DNA from 2 places in the Actinoplanes sp. NPDC089786 genome. Region 2 is predicted to be linked to the other one. Evidence: riboswitches for the same ligand, from Rfam matches in the RefSeq annotation. Region 2 holds a riboswitch; the other holds the start of a gene.
What was found. Region 2 has a riboswitch for S-adenosylmethionine ahead of AB0O15_RS42245 (aminotransferase class V-fold PLP-dependent enzyme). Riboswitches for the same ligand answer to the same signal wherever they lie in the genome.
Positions count from the first base shown of each region.

Region 1: linked by a shared signal. The riboswitch ahead of thrC (threonine synthase) and the one ahead of AB0O15_RS42245 (aminotransferase class V-fold PLP-dependent enzyme) in region 2 are both predicted to bind S-adenosylmethionine.

Region 1 is NZ_JBFBGU010000001.1:686,010-693,019, forward strand. It holds gene AB0O15_RS03270 (AAA family ATPase) at 1-1,471, opposite strand, end outside; gene AB0O15_RS03275 (alpha/beta fold hydrolase) at 1,558-4,320, shown strand; gene AB0O15_RS03280 (ABC transporter permease subunit) at 4,425-5,240, shown strand; SAM riboswitch class I at 5,296-5,425, shown strand; gene thrC (threonine synthase) at 5,434-6,717, shown strand; gene AB0O15_RS03290 (GNAT family N-acetyltransferase) at 6,971-7,010, shown strand, end outside.
Region 2 is NZ_JBFBGU010000028.1:77,365-84,374, reverse strand. It holds gene AB0O15_RS42270 (sugar ABC transporter permease) at 1-340, opposite strand, end outside; gene AB0O15_RS42265 (ABC transporter substrate-binding protein) at 342-1,658, opposite strand; gene AB0O15_RS42260 (sugar isomerase) at 1,679-2,569, opposite strand; gene AB0O15_RS42255 (alpha-glucosidase/alpha-galactosidase) at 2,641-3,942, opposite strand; gene AB0O15_RS42250 (DeoR/GlpR family DNA-binding transcription regulator) at 4,048-4,827, shown strand; SAM riboswitch class IV at 4,851-4,965, shown strand; gene AB0O15_RS42245 (aminotransferase class V-fold PLP-dependent enzyme) at 4,983-6,155, shown strand; gene AB0O15_RS42240 (M20/M25/M40 family metallo-hydrolase) at 6,138-7,010, opposite strand, start outside.

The DNA.
Region 1 (7,010 bases), on a different contig from region 2:
GCGGCCACAGCACCGACTCGGTGAGCACCTGCTTGACCTCGGCCATGTCGCCGACGTCGTCCAGCGTGACCGCCGCGACCTCCAGCGACGACTCGGCCATCGAGGTCGGCCGGACCACGTCGAGCGCCGCCTCGAAGTCGGCCATCGCCACCGTCGGCGAGTCGGCCTCCTTCTGGCGCAGGGCCGCGCGGACCCCGGCCTCGCGGGCCAGGGCGCCGAGATCGGCGGCGACGAATCCGGGAGTACGCCCGGCGACGTCGTCCAGGCGCACGTCCTCGGCCAGCGGCATTCCCCGGGTCAGCACACCCAGCTGCTCGCGGCGCATGGCCTGATCGGGCAGCGCCACCGCGAGCTGCACGGCCAGCAGGTCGGGCGCGCGCAGCTCGGGATCGACCGTCTCGGGCCGGCTGGTCGTGCAGACCACCGCCACGCCCGCCTTGACCGTCTCGGCCAGCACCTGCCGGAACACCGTGGCGATCGGACCGGGCTCGGCACGCGGGGCGAGCGCCTCCACATCGGCGACCAGGATGACGGCCGGGCCGCCCGTGCGCGCCTCCCGGGCGGCGGCGCGCAGCCGGCCGGCCGCGGCGTCGTTGGTGAGCGCGGCCAGCTCGGGACCCCAGATCGCCAGCACCCGCGCGCCCACGCCCGCGGCCACCGCCCGCACCAGCGCGGACTTGCCCGACCCGGCCGGACCGGAGAGCAGCACGCCCAGTGACACCGTGGTGCCCAGCCGGCCCAGCACCTCGCGGTGGTGGAAGCCCAGGTCGAGCAGCTCGGTCAGCTCCTTGGCCTGGGTGCGCAGGCCGGGCAGGTCGTCGATTGAGGGCGGCGGCACCTCGGGGTCGGTGGTCGCGGGCGCCTGGGGCCGTTCCGTCCGGGCGCCGGCCGGCTGGGCGAAGTGCCCGTCCTGCCAGCCGACCACGGTGTCCATGGTGACCAGCGCGGCGTCGGCCTCGGCCACGTCGATCACCTTGAGCAGCGTGCTGGTCCAGGCGTAGCCGACCCGGTTGGAGAGGCTGCGCCGGGCGCCCTCGACGGCCGCCCGGTGATCGGCCGAGAGCAGCACGTCCTGTGGCAGCAGCGACACGTCGTCGCCGGCGCTGACCACCTTGCCCAGCAGCGCGAGCCGGAGCATCTCGGGGGAGACCACGGCGACGATCTCGGCCGGGCCGCTCAGCGTGACCCGGCGGGCCGCGACCACCGGGATCGGGGTCACGGTCACCTGGCCGCCGTCGCGCAGGCCGAGGTTGCCGATGGTCAGGTCGTCGGCGTAGAGCAGCGCGCGGCTGGCGCTCGCCTCGGCCCGGGCCGCGATGCCGGCCGTGGTGCGGGCGCCGTCCAGTCGAAGTGGGTCGCCCGGGTTGATCGCCAGCGCCGCCATCACCTCGGGATGCAGGCGGACGATGCCGCGACGAGCGTCAAGGGCCGCGGGCCGCTGGGTCACGGTCAGCGTGAGATCGTCTGCCACGCGTACAAAGCTAGCGTCTCCCCGCCGGTCGTATCCCCTCGCAGTTCACAGCACTCGCACAGTTGGAGCGGGATAGTTTTGCACGCATGCAATCAGGCCGTCGTAGGGTTCTGTCCGCCGCGGCGGTTCTGGTGATCGTCGCGGGTCTCGTGGTGGCCGCCGTGTTGCCCGACCGCGCCGCCTGGACCACCGCCGACCAGATGGTCACCGTGCCCGAGGCGCCGGCCGGTGCGGCCACGATCGACCTGGACACCCGCTTCTACCTGCCCCGCGACCGCGACGGCAAGGTGCCCGCGGTGCTGCTGGCGCATGGTTTCGGCGGCACCAAGAACTCGGTCCGGACCGACGCCGAAGACCTGGCCGAGCAGGGGTACGCGGTGCTCACCTGGACCGCCCGCGGCTTCGGGCGCAGCGGCGGACAGATCCACCTGGACAGTCCCGACCACGAGGTCCGGGACGCCCAGCGCCTGCTCGACTGGCTGGCCCAGCGGCCCGAGGTTCGCACCGACGCGGCCGGCGACCCGCGGGTCGGCGTGGTCGGCGGGTCGTACGGCGGCGCTCTCGCCCTGATGCTGGCCGGCCATGACCCACGGGTCGACGCGATCGTCCCGCTGATCACCTGGAACGACCTGGGCCGCTCGTTCCTGCCGCAGTCGGCCGGCACCGGCGCGCCCGGCGTCTTCAAGAAGGGCTGGGCCGGCCTGTTCTTCGGCAACGGCGCCGCCTCGCCCGCGGCCTCGGGCGACTCGCCCGACACCGGCGGCGCCGGGCTGCCGCCGCGGCTGCCGGCCCAGCTCCCGCCCGGCACCAACCCCGCCTGTGGACGTTTCGCCGCCGACGTCTGTGCCGCCTACCTCTCGATGGCCACCACCGGCATCCCCGACCAGGCCGCGCTGGACGTGTTGCGCAAGTCGAGCCCGCAGGCCGTGCTCGGCCGGATCAAGGCGCCGACGCTGCTCATCCAGGGCGCGGTGGACACGCTCTTCCCGCTCTCCGAGGCCGACGTCAACGCGCGCGGCATCGCGGCGGCCGGCACGCCGGTGCGGGTCGCCTGGTTCACCGGCGGGCACGACGGCGGGCTCGGGCCGCAGACCGACCAGGACCGGACCAAGTTCCTGACCGTCCAGTGGCTGAACCACTACGTGAAGGGCGAGGGCGCCGCTCCGTCGATGAGCTTCACCTACTCGCGGGTGGCCGGCTTCAGCGCGCTCGACCGCGGCCTGGTCACCAACGGGTACTCGGTCGACGCGTACCCCGGCATCAGCGGGACCGGCCGCACCGACATCTCCGTGCAAGGCCCGGCGCAGCCGATCGCCAACCCGCCCAACGGCAATCCCGGCGGCCTCTCCTCGTTGCCCGGCGTCGGCGGCCGGCTGTCCACGCTGCTCGAAGGCGTGGCCGGCGACATCCCCGGCCAGTACGCCACGTTCGCCTCGGAGCCGGTCGCCCAGTCGGTCGACGTGGTCGGCGCGCCCACCGTCCGGCTGCGGGCCGCGTCACCGACCGGCGAGGCGACGCTGTTCGTCAAGCTCTACGACGTGAACCCGGCCGGGACCGAGACGCTGAGCGCCGGCCTGGTCGCCCCGGTCCGGCTCACCGGCCTGCCGCGCGACGTCGCCCAGGCCCAACCGGTCACCGTCACCCTGCCGGCGATCGTCCGGCGGATCGAGGCGGGCAACGCGCTGCGCGTCGTGGTGGCCACCTCCGACCAGGGCTATCTCACGCCCGCCGCCCCGGCCACCTACACGGTTGCGGTCGAGCCCACGCTCACGCTGCCCACGATGGTGGGCACGCCGATCAGCAACCCCCAGGTGATCTGGCGGTACGTGCTGGCCGGCCTGATCGCCGCCATCGTGCTGGGGCTGGCCGTGGTGCTGCTGCTGCGCCGCCGCCGGGCGCGGCGGGCGCCGACTGTGGCCGAGTTCGCCGACACCCCGCTGGTCGTGCGCGACCTGCGCAAGGAATATGCGGACGGCTTCGTCGCGGTCGAGGACATCAGCTTCACCGTCGAGCGCGGTCAGGTCGTCGGGTTGCTCGGTCCGAACGGCGCCGGCAAGACCACCACGCTTCGGGTGCTGATGGGGCTGACCATGCCCACCCGGGGTGAGGCGCTGGTCTTCGGCAACCCGCTGGTGCCGGGGTCGCCGATCCTGTCCCGGGTCGGCTCGCTGGTCGAGGGGCCGGGCTTCCTGCCCCACCTGACCGGCGAGCAGAACCTGCGGGCGTACTGGCAGGCGACCGGACGGCCGTGGGCCGACGCGCGGTTCGACGAGGCGCTGGAGATCGCCGGTCTGGGCGATTCGATCCACCGCCGGACCAAGAACTACAGCCACGGCATGCGGCAGCGGCTGGCCATCGCCCAGGCCATGCTCGGGCTGCCCGAGCTGCTGGTGCTGGACGAGCCGACCGACGGGCTCGACCCGCCACAGATCGCCGAGATGCGCCGGGTGCTCAAGCGGTACGCCACCGACGGGCGGGCGGTGCTGGTCTCCAGCCACCTGCTGGCCGAGGTGGAGCAGACCTGCACCCACGCGGTGGTGGTCAACAAGGGCCGGATCGTGGCGTCCGGGCTGGTCGACGAGATCGTCGGCGAGTCGCCGTCGGTGCAGATCGACGTGAGCGACGTGGCCGAGGCGTCGCGGGTGCTGGGCGGCCTGGGCGTCGCCTCGGTGCTGCCGGACGGGGCGAACGGGCTGATCGTGGACATGAACGGCACCCCGCGCGCCGAGGTGGTGGCGTCGCTGGTGCGGGCCGGGGTCGGTGTCGATCGGGTGGTGCCGAGACGCCGCCTGGAAGACGCCTTCCTGGCTCTGGTCGGCGAGAATTCGCGGGGGAGTGGAGACCGATGACGGGAAGCGGCAGCGGGGAGGCTACGGTCGCGACCACGACGGCGAATGATCGCCGGACCGCGGAGCGTGGAAACTCAGCCACGGGATATCGGCCGTCGGCCACCATGCCGATCTGGGCCGAGGTCAGGCGGCAGGCCTCACGGAGGCGTACCCAGCTGGCTCTGGGTTTCATGGCTCTTCTGCCGTTGATCGTGCTGGTGGCGTTCGAGTTCGGCGGCGAGAGCGACGACGACAACGGTGGCGGGCAGTTCTCCAGCCTGGTCGACCTGGCCACCTCGGGCGGGCTGAACTTCGCGCTGTTCTGCCTGTTCGTCTCGGCGTCGTTCCTGCTGGTCGTGGTGGTCGCGCTGTTCTGCGGCGACACCGTGGCCAGCGAGGCGTCCTGGGGCAGCCTGCGCTACCTGCTGGCGATCCCGGTGCCGCGCGCGCGGCTGCTCGGCGTCAAGCTCGTGGTGGCGCTGGCCTACTCGCTGCTCGGCCTGCTCACCCTGGCCGGGGTGGCGCTGCTGGTCGGCACGCTGCGGTACGGCTGGCACCCGCTGGGCAGCACGATCGCCGCGGAGATCCCGCCCGGCGAGGGGCTGCTGCGGCTGCTCGGGATCCTTGGCTATCTGGCCGTGATCCTGCTGATCGTGGCCGGGCTGGCCTTCCTGCTGTCGGTGCTGACCGACGCGGCGCTGGGCGCGGTCGGCGGCGCGGTGCTGCTGTGGATCCTGTCCAGCATCCTGGACCAGATCGAGGCGCTCGGGGTGGTCCGCGACTTCCTGCCCACCCACTACAGCGACGCCTGGCTCGGGCTGCTCTCCACCCCGACGCAGACCGACGACATGGTGCGCGGGGCGATCGCCGCGGTCGCGTACGCCACGATCTTCTGGTCTCTCGCGTTCTGGCGCTTCACCCGCAAGGACATCACGTCATAAGCATCACGTTTTCGCTTAGCGTGATGGGCACGTAAGGTGTGGGAAACAACTGAATACCTCATCCAGAGGGGCAGAGGGAACGGCCCTGCGAAGCCCCGGCAACCACCACGCATGTCTCGATGACGAGGCCCCGCGCGGCAGGTGCTAATTCCGGCCCAGCCATCTCGGTATGGGAAAGATGAGAGGAATCTCCGTGACGTCTACCGTCAGTGCATCCGCTCCCACCACCTCCAGCCCCGCGCGCGCCCTGGTCTGCCGCGCCTGCGGCGCCGAGTTCCCGCTGGCCGCCCAGCACGCCTGTTACGAGTGTTTCGGGCCGCTCGAGGTCGCGTACGACCCGGCGGCGATCGCCCAGGTGACCCGCGCCCAGATCGAGGCGGGTCCGCAGAACATCTGGCGCTATGCGCCGCTCCTCCCGGCCGGCCAGGACCCGGCCACCCGGGTGACCCTCGACCCCGGCCTGACCCCGCTGGTCAGCGCCCCGGCGCTGGCCACCGCGATCGGGCTGGACGCGCCGCTCTGGGTCAAGGACGACTCGGCCAACCCGACCCACTCGTTCAAGGACCGCGTGGTCTCGGTGGCCCTGACCGCCGCCCGCGGCCTCGGCTTCACCCGCTTCGCCTGCGCCTCCACCGGCAACCTGGCCAACTCGGTCGCCGCCCACGCGGCCCGGGCCGGCGTCCCGTCCATCGTCTTCATCCCCGGTGACCTCGAACAGGGCAAGATCGTCACCACCGCGGTGTACGGCGGGGAGCTGGTCGCGATCGACGGCTCGTACGACGACGTGAACCGGCTCTGCGGCGAGCTGGTCGAGACCGACGAGTTCGAGGACACCGCGTTCGTCAACGTGAACGTCCGCCCGTTCTACGCCGAGGGCTCCAAGACGCTCGGTTACGAGGTGGCCGAGCAGCTCGGCTGGCGCATCCCGGCCCAGGTGGTCATCCCGATGGCCAGCGGCGAGCTGCTCACCAAGATCGACAAGGCGTTCACCGAGCTGGTCGAGATCGGCCTGGTCGAGGCCCCGGCCGGCGGCTGGCGGGTGTTCGGCGCCCAGTCGGCCGGCTGCAATCCGATCGCGACGGCCCTGCACAACGGCACCGACCAGATCGTCCCGGTGAAGCCGACCGGCATCGCCAAGTCGCTGAACATCGGCGACCCGGCGGCCGGCGCCTACGCCATCGAGGCGGTCCAGCGCACCGGCGGCTGGATGGACTACGCCGGCGATGACGAGATCCGCGAGGCCATCCAGCTGCTCGCCCGCACCACCGGCGTCTTCGCCGAGACGGCCGGCGGGGTGACCGTGGCCGTCCTGCAGAAGCTGATCGCCTCGGGCAAGCTCGACCCGGCCAAGGAGACGGTGGTCTTCAACACCGGTGAGGGACTCAAGACGCTGGACGCGGTGGCCGACCGGGTCGGGCCCACCCACCGCATCAAGCCGTCGCTGCGGGGTGCTCGCGACGCCGGCCTGCTCGGGTAACAGGGTGTAGTCGGTGATCCGACAGTAAGTTCGTTTTCCATCCTGCGAGGACTTGCGAAGGGATCACAACGTCGGCAGGATGCTCTCTGCGGGAGGACGCGACGCCGTACGAGGCCCCACCTTCGAGCTTGGCGACAATCTCTACCGGGGCCCAACGACCCAGTGCCGGAGGCGCTGTGCGCGTGTCCTCCCGACCAATATCTCTCCCGGTAATTCGGTCGCGGCGGACTGGTAGTGCGTCCAGTCTGTGGGGATGCGCATCGATGTCGCCGCGTTCGACGGCTCCGACGAGT
Region 2 (7,010 bases):
CGACCGCCACCAGCATGCCGACGACGATCGAGGCGGGTACGAACAGCGCGGTCAGCAGCAGCGTGTGCTGGGCCGCCGCGGCCATGTCGGGATCCTGGGCCAGCCGCTCGTAGTTCTGCCATCCGACCATCGTGGCCGGCGCGATGCCGTTCCACTTGGCCCGGGAGATGAAGAACGCCCAGACCGCGGGGAACAGCGACAGCCCGACCACGATCAAGGTGGCCGGCCCGGCGAACGCCCAGCCGGTCAGGTGGCGGGACAGCGCCCGGCGGCGCGGGTCGCGCCGCCGGTGACCGGCCGGTGCCGCGGACCGCGGCGTTGCGGCGAAGGTCAGCGCCATCTCACTCCTCCACGGCGTCGGCGGACTTCTTCGCCGCCGCGTCCAGGGCCTCCTTGGGCTGCGCCTTGCCCTGCAGCACCTGGGCGATCGCGTCGCCGACGTTGCGGGACAACACCTCGTAGCCCGCGACGGTCGGACGTGCCTTCTTGGCGTTCTGCAGGTTGTCGAAGAACTTCTGGCCGCCCTTGTACTCCGCGGTGTACTTCTTGAACGCCTCGGAGGTCTTCTCGGTGTCCCGCAACGGCAGGTTACCCACGGCCAGGTTCCACTTGGCGTCGGTTTCCGCGCTGGTCAGCCATTTGGCGAAGTCGCGGGTCGCGCCGGCCCGGTTGGCGTCCTGGTGGTCGAAGAGCACCCACAGGTCGGGGCCGGAGACGGTGGTGTGGTCGCCGTTGGTGCCGGGCAGCAGGGCCACGTCGTAGTCGAGCTTGGCCGTCTTCAGGTCGAGCAGCGACCACGGGCCCGAGATCATCATGCCGACCCGGCCGCTGTTGAACAGCGGGCCGTACTTCTCGTCGGTCTGGTCCAGGTACATCGACTTGTCGTCGACGGCGATCTGCCGCAGCGTCTCGAGCGACTTCACGCCGGCGTCGGAGTTGAAGGCCGGCTTGGTGCCGTCCAGGATCTCGCCGCCGTTCTGCCACAGCAGCGGCCACAGGTGCCAGGTGGTGTCCTCGCTGCCGGAGACCGAGTACGCGGTGCCGTACTGGTTCTTCGCCGGGATGGTCAGCTTCTTCGCGGTGGTGCGGAAGTCCTCCCAGGACCAGTCGTCCTTGGGGTACGCCAGGCCGGCCTGGTCGAACAGCTTCTTGTTGTAGATCACGGCCAGGTTGTCCACCAGCGCCGGCACGCCGATCACCTTGCCCTTGGCCGTGGCCACCTCGCGGGCCGCCGGGGAGAACTCGTTCCAGCCGAACGACGGCTCGTTGACGAACGACGTCAGGTCCTGCGTCTTCCCGCTCGCGCCCAGGTCACCGGCCCAGCTGCCGAAGGCGTACGAGATGTCGGGGTAGCTGCCCCCGGTGAAGCCGGCCGACAGCTTGGTCAGCAGGTCGTCGGTGGTGGGTGCGCCCGGCGCGGCCTTGATGGTCACGTTCGGGTGCGCCTTGGTGTATTCGGCGGCCAGTCCCTCCGCCACCTTCTGCGCCTCGGTGGTCTGTCCCGTCCACCAGGTGATCTCGACTTTAGCGTTGGGGTCGTACCCCGCGGCGGCGTCCTTGCCATCGTCGGTCGATCCGCCCATGCAGGCGGACAGGAGAAGAAGTGTCGCGCTGAGCCCGCCCAGGAGCAGGCGGCCGCGGCGGAGGGGTGTCGTCATCGGCAATTACCTCAATTTCGTCAGGCCACTGCGTCCGTCAGGACGACCGACCGGGTGAGCAATCGGGGGCGGTCGGGATCGAGGCCGCGGTGTGCGGCGAGGGCCAGCGCGAAGCGCTGGGCGAGGACGAGCTGGGCGAGCGGGTCGAGGCGATCGCGGTACGCGGTGGCGCCCGCGCCCCGGGCCACGTCGTCGAGGCCGGCCGGCACGTCGCCGAACGACCAGACGATGCTGTTACGCCCGGCCACCGCCACCGGTCCGTGCCGGAAGTCGCCGGCCGGGTAGGACTCGGAGTACGCCTGGGCGGCCTCGCGAACCTTGAGGGCGGCCTCGTGGGCCAGCCCGACGGTCCAGCCGGTGCCCAGGAAGACCAGGTGCTCGATGTTCTGCGGGTCGGCCGGCAGGTCGGCGGTGAGCGCCTTGCGCCCGTCCGCGGCCAGCCCGGCGAGGTCCTCGCCGAACGCGGCCCGGGCGAGCGCCAGCACGGTGGTCGGGAAGCGGGTCTGCACGACGCTCCGCTCGTCGGCGAAGTCGAGCAGCAGCCGGGTGTCGGTGAGCCCGTCGACCGGCATCCCGGGAACCGCGGTGATGACGACCTTGTGCGCGTCCGCCGGGGCCTGGCGGAGCGCCTCCAGCACCTCGGTGGAGGTGCCGGACCGGGTGACGGCGACGATGCGGTCGTAGCGGCGGCGCGGGACGTACTCGGACGCGCAGATCGCGTCGGTCTCGCCGAGCCCGGCATTCTCGCGCAGCTCGGCCATGCTCTGCGCGACGAACCAGGAGGTGCCGCACCCCATGATCAGCATGCGTTCACCGGGCGCGGCCAGTGCCGCGGTGGCCTCCCCGGCCAGCCCGAGTGCCTGTTCCCAGACGTCGGGCTGGCTGGCAATCTCCGAGGACGTGTGAGTCATGTTCGAGGATTATGCTCGTTTGTGATCGCTTAACAAGATCCCGGCGACAAACGAACATCCTGTATTGAGCGTTACACCGTGACCCGCAGCGCAGTCGGCAGAAGTTCACGATGCGCCGCCACCAACTCGTTGCACAAGTCCCAGATCGCGTCGACGCTGAGCGTGGCCGCGGTGTTCGGGTCGACCATGGCCGCCTGGCGGATCTTGCGCGGGTCGTTCTCGATCGCCGCGGCCACGGTCAGCTGGCCGACCGAGACGAAGCTGCGGTTCAGCGCGGCGCACTGCGGCGGCAGGGCGCCGACCCGCTCCGGGCGTACGCCGAGATGGTCGACCACGCACGGCACCTCGACCGCGTAGCCGCTCGGCAGGTTGCTGATCAGGTCGTGGTTGGCCACGTTGCCGTGGATGCGGCGGAGCTGCCCGGTGACCATGCTGTGGATGACCTGCGGGGCGTACTCGGTGGCGTCCCGGCTGACGTCCAGCGGCTCGCCGGCCCGCAACGACGCGCGCGTGGCGTGGTACTCCTCCACGTTGCCGGCGCTGATCCGCAGGTAGTCGCCGACCGGGATGCGCAGCCGCTCGATCTCGTCGTCGAGGTGCAGGTACCAGGGCAGGTACTCGGACGAGTGCTCGCTGGTCTCGGTGGGGAAGTAGCCCAGCCGCCGGTACATGTCCATCCGGACCCGTCGTCGCAGCTCGGGCTCCCGCTCGAGCAGCTCGTCCAGGCGCGGGTAGAGCGACTCGCCGTTGTGCTCGAACCGCAGCAGCCACGCCTGGTGGTTCACGCCGGCGCCGGTGTAGTCGATCTCCTGGTGCGGGACGCCGAGCAGGTTGCCCAGGTCGTGCACGGTCCAGAAGACCGAGTGGCAGAGGCCGACGGCCTTCAGGCGGGGCTGCGCCGCGGCCAGGTAATCGATGTTCATGGCCATCGGATTGGTGTAGTTCAGCAGCCACGCGTCCGGGCAGATCTCCAGCATGTCGCGGGCGATCCCGTCGAGCACCGGGAACGTGCGCAGGGCCCGGAAGATGCCGCCGACGCCGAGCGTGTCGGCGATGGTCTGGCGCAGGCCGTACTTCGCCGGGATCTCGAAGTCCTTCACGGTCGCCGCGTGCATGCCGACCTGGATCGCGTTGATCACGAAGTCGGCGCCGTCCAGCGAGGCCCGCCGGTCCAGGCTGGCGGTGATCACCGGCTTGGCGCCCAGCTGCTCCGCGGTACGCCGGGCGATCGCCTCCGCCGTCTCCAGGCGCTCCGGGTCGATGTCGTGCAGCGAGAGCGTGACCTCGCGTAATTCGGCGAAGGAAAGGATGTCGGCGAGCAGTTCACGGGTGAACACCACGCTGCCCGCGCCGAGGAAAGTGATCACAGTCATGGGCGGATTCTCGTGACGAAGGTTGCGAACGCGCAAGCAGATCTGGTTTATCGCTTGAAAACGAACTAGCCTGACTGCGCGTTTGATCAACCCTGGGAGTTGCACATGCCGCCGAGCACCCTGCGCCGCGCCGATCGGGTGTCCGCGATCCTGGAACGCGTCGCCAGCCACGGCTCGGTCGACGCCGGTCACCTGGCCGGCGAGTTCAAGGTCTCACCCGCAACGATCCGGCGCGACCTCCAGGTTCTGGAGGATCAACGGCTGCTGTCGCGTACGCACGGCGGCGCGGTCGCCGTCGATGTGGCCTACGAGCTGCCGGTGCGCTACCGGGTCGGCCAGCACCGCGAGGAGAAGGCGCTGGTCGCCCGGACCGTCGCGCGCATCCTGCCGAAGGGCCCGCTCACCCTGGGCCTGACCGGCGGCACCACCACCCACCTGCTGGCCCGCCTGCTCGCCGAGCGGGTCGACCTGACCGTGGTGACCAACGCCCTGAACATCGCGGCCGAGCTGGCGCTGCGCCCCCGGCTCAAACTGATCATGACCGGCGGCGTGTCCCGCACCCAGAGCTACGAGCTGGTCGGCCCGATCGCCGACCAGGCGCTCCAGGGCCTGAACATGGCGGTCGCCGTGGTCGGCGTCGACGGCATCAGCGCCCGCGGCGGCCTGACCACCCACGACGAGATCGAGGCGAACACCAACGCCACCATGATCCGCCGCGCCGACAAGGTCATCGTGGTCGCCGACGGCTCCAAGATCGGCCGCATCTGCCTGGCCGGCATCTGCGCCGTCACCGACGTGGCCACCCTGGTCACCGACTCCAGCGCCGACGAGGCCGGCGTCGAGGCCATTCGCCGGATGGGCACCGAGGTCGTCGTCGCGAGCTGACGGCTCTGCTAATCTCGGCGACAGGTCATGAGTGCCAGCGGAAAGCCCCGGCTCGCTGGCCGGCAACCCTTGCGTTCGCGATGGGGTGCCCCGGGTGAAGACCAGGCTCGCGTCAACCGGCGTGGGCAAGCGCGGACCCTCCCGGAGGTGCATCCATGTCCGCCACCCTCCTGTCCACCGAACTCGACGTCGTCGGGCTCACCCCCGACTTCACCCACCTCGACTACGCCGCCTCAGCGCCCTGTGTCCGCGCCGCGGCCGACGCGGTGAACGCCCTCCTCCCGTTCTACGGCAGCGTGCACCGGGGCACCGGGCTCCGGTCACAGACCTCGACCCTGGAGTACGAGCGGGCCCGCGACACGGTGGCCGAGTTCGTCGGCGCCCGCCCCGGCGACCACGTGATCTTCACCCGCAACACCACCGACGCGCTGAACCTGCTGGCCCGGGCCCTGCCCGCCGGCACCACGACGGTCGTCTTCGACGGCGAGCACCACGCCAACCTGCTGCCCTGGCCCGCGGCCGTCCGCATCCCGTCGCCGTCCTCGCCGGACGCCGCCGTCGCCGCGCTCGACGCCACCCTGGAAAATCTGGGCAAGAACGTGCTGGTCGCGATCACCGGGGCAGGCAACGTGACCGGGGAGATCTGGCCGGTGCGCCGGCTCGCCGACGTCGCCCACCGGCACGGCGCCCGGGTCGTGGTCGACGCCGCGCAGCTCGCTCCGCACGTACCCGTCGATCTCGATGATCTCGGCGCCGACTATCTCGCGCTGTCCGGTCACAAGCTGTACGCCCCGTTCGGGGCCGGTGTGCTGGCCGGGCGCGGCGACTGGCTGGACGCTGCCGAGCCTTACCTGCGTGGCGGCGGGGCGAGCGCGGCGGTCGGCGACGACCCGGCCGACGTCACCTGGACCACCGGCCCGGCCCGGCACGAGGGCGGCACCCCGAACCTGCTGGGCGCGGTTTCGCTCGGCGCCGTCTGCGCGGCCCTGCTGCGCGCCGATCGGGCCGCCCTGCTGGAGCACGAGCAGAGCCTCATCGACGGCCTCGGCGGCGTGACCCTGTTCGGCGGGGCGGCGCCGCGGGTGGGCATCGCGTCGTTCGTGGTTCCCGACCCGGCCGGGGTCGCCGCGAAGCTGGCCGACGACTACGGCATCGGGGTGCGCGCGGGCCAGTTCTGCGCCCACCCGCTGGTGCGGCGCCTGACCGGCGCGACCTCCCAGACCTGCGAGAACGGCGGACTGCTACGGGCCAGCTTCGGCCTCGGCTCGACCACCGAGGACGTCGAGCGGCTCGTGCGGGCGCTGACCGAGCTAGGCCTGCGTCAGTAACCGGGCGAGCACCCGGGTGCCGAAGGTCAGCCCGTCCACCGGCACCCGCTCGTCCACCCCGTGGAACAGCGACGCGAAGTCCAGGTCCGGCGGCAGCCGTAACGGCGCGAACCCGAAGTGCCGGATCCCCAGCCGCCGGAACGACTTCGCGTCGGTGCCGGCCGACAGCATGTACGGCAGCAGCCGCGCGCCCGGGTCCTCCGCTCCGATCGCCGCCGCCATCGCGTCGACCAGCCGCCCGTCGAACGTCGTCTCCACCGCCGGCATCGTGTCCCACTCCGGCTCGACGTCCGGCCCGAGCACCTTGACCAGCTCCTCCTTGAAGGCCTCGTCCCGCCCCGGGAGCATCCGGGCGTCCACCGTGGCGTGCGCGACCGACGGCACCACGTTGGTCTTGTATCCCGCCTCCAGCATCGTGACCGTGGCGGTGTCCCGCAGCGTCGCCCCCACCATCCGGGCCAGGTGACCGAGCCGCGCCACGAACGGCTCCGGATCATCCGGGTCGAACGGGATCCCGGTCATCTCCGACAGCCCCGTGAGCAGGTCGCGGACCGGCCCGGTCAGCACCAGCGGAAACCGGTGCTGATCCAGCCGGGTGACCGCCGCGGCCAGCTTGGCGACCGCGTTGTCGGTGTGCAGCAGCGAGCCGTGCCCCGCCGTGCCCCGGGCGTGCAGCCGCAGCCACATGGTGCCCTTCTCGGCCGTCTCGACCAGGTAGGCCCGCGCGCTGTCGCCGACCGTGACCGAGAAGCCGCCGACCTCACTGATCGCCTCGGTCGCCCCCTCGAACAGCTCCGGCCGATGATCCACCAGCCACGACGCCCCGTTGAGGCCACCGGCTTCCTCGTCAGCTAC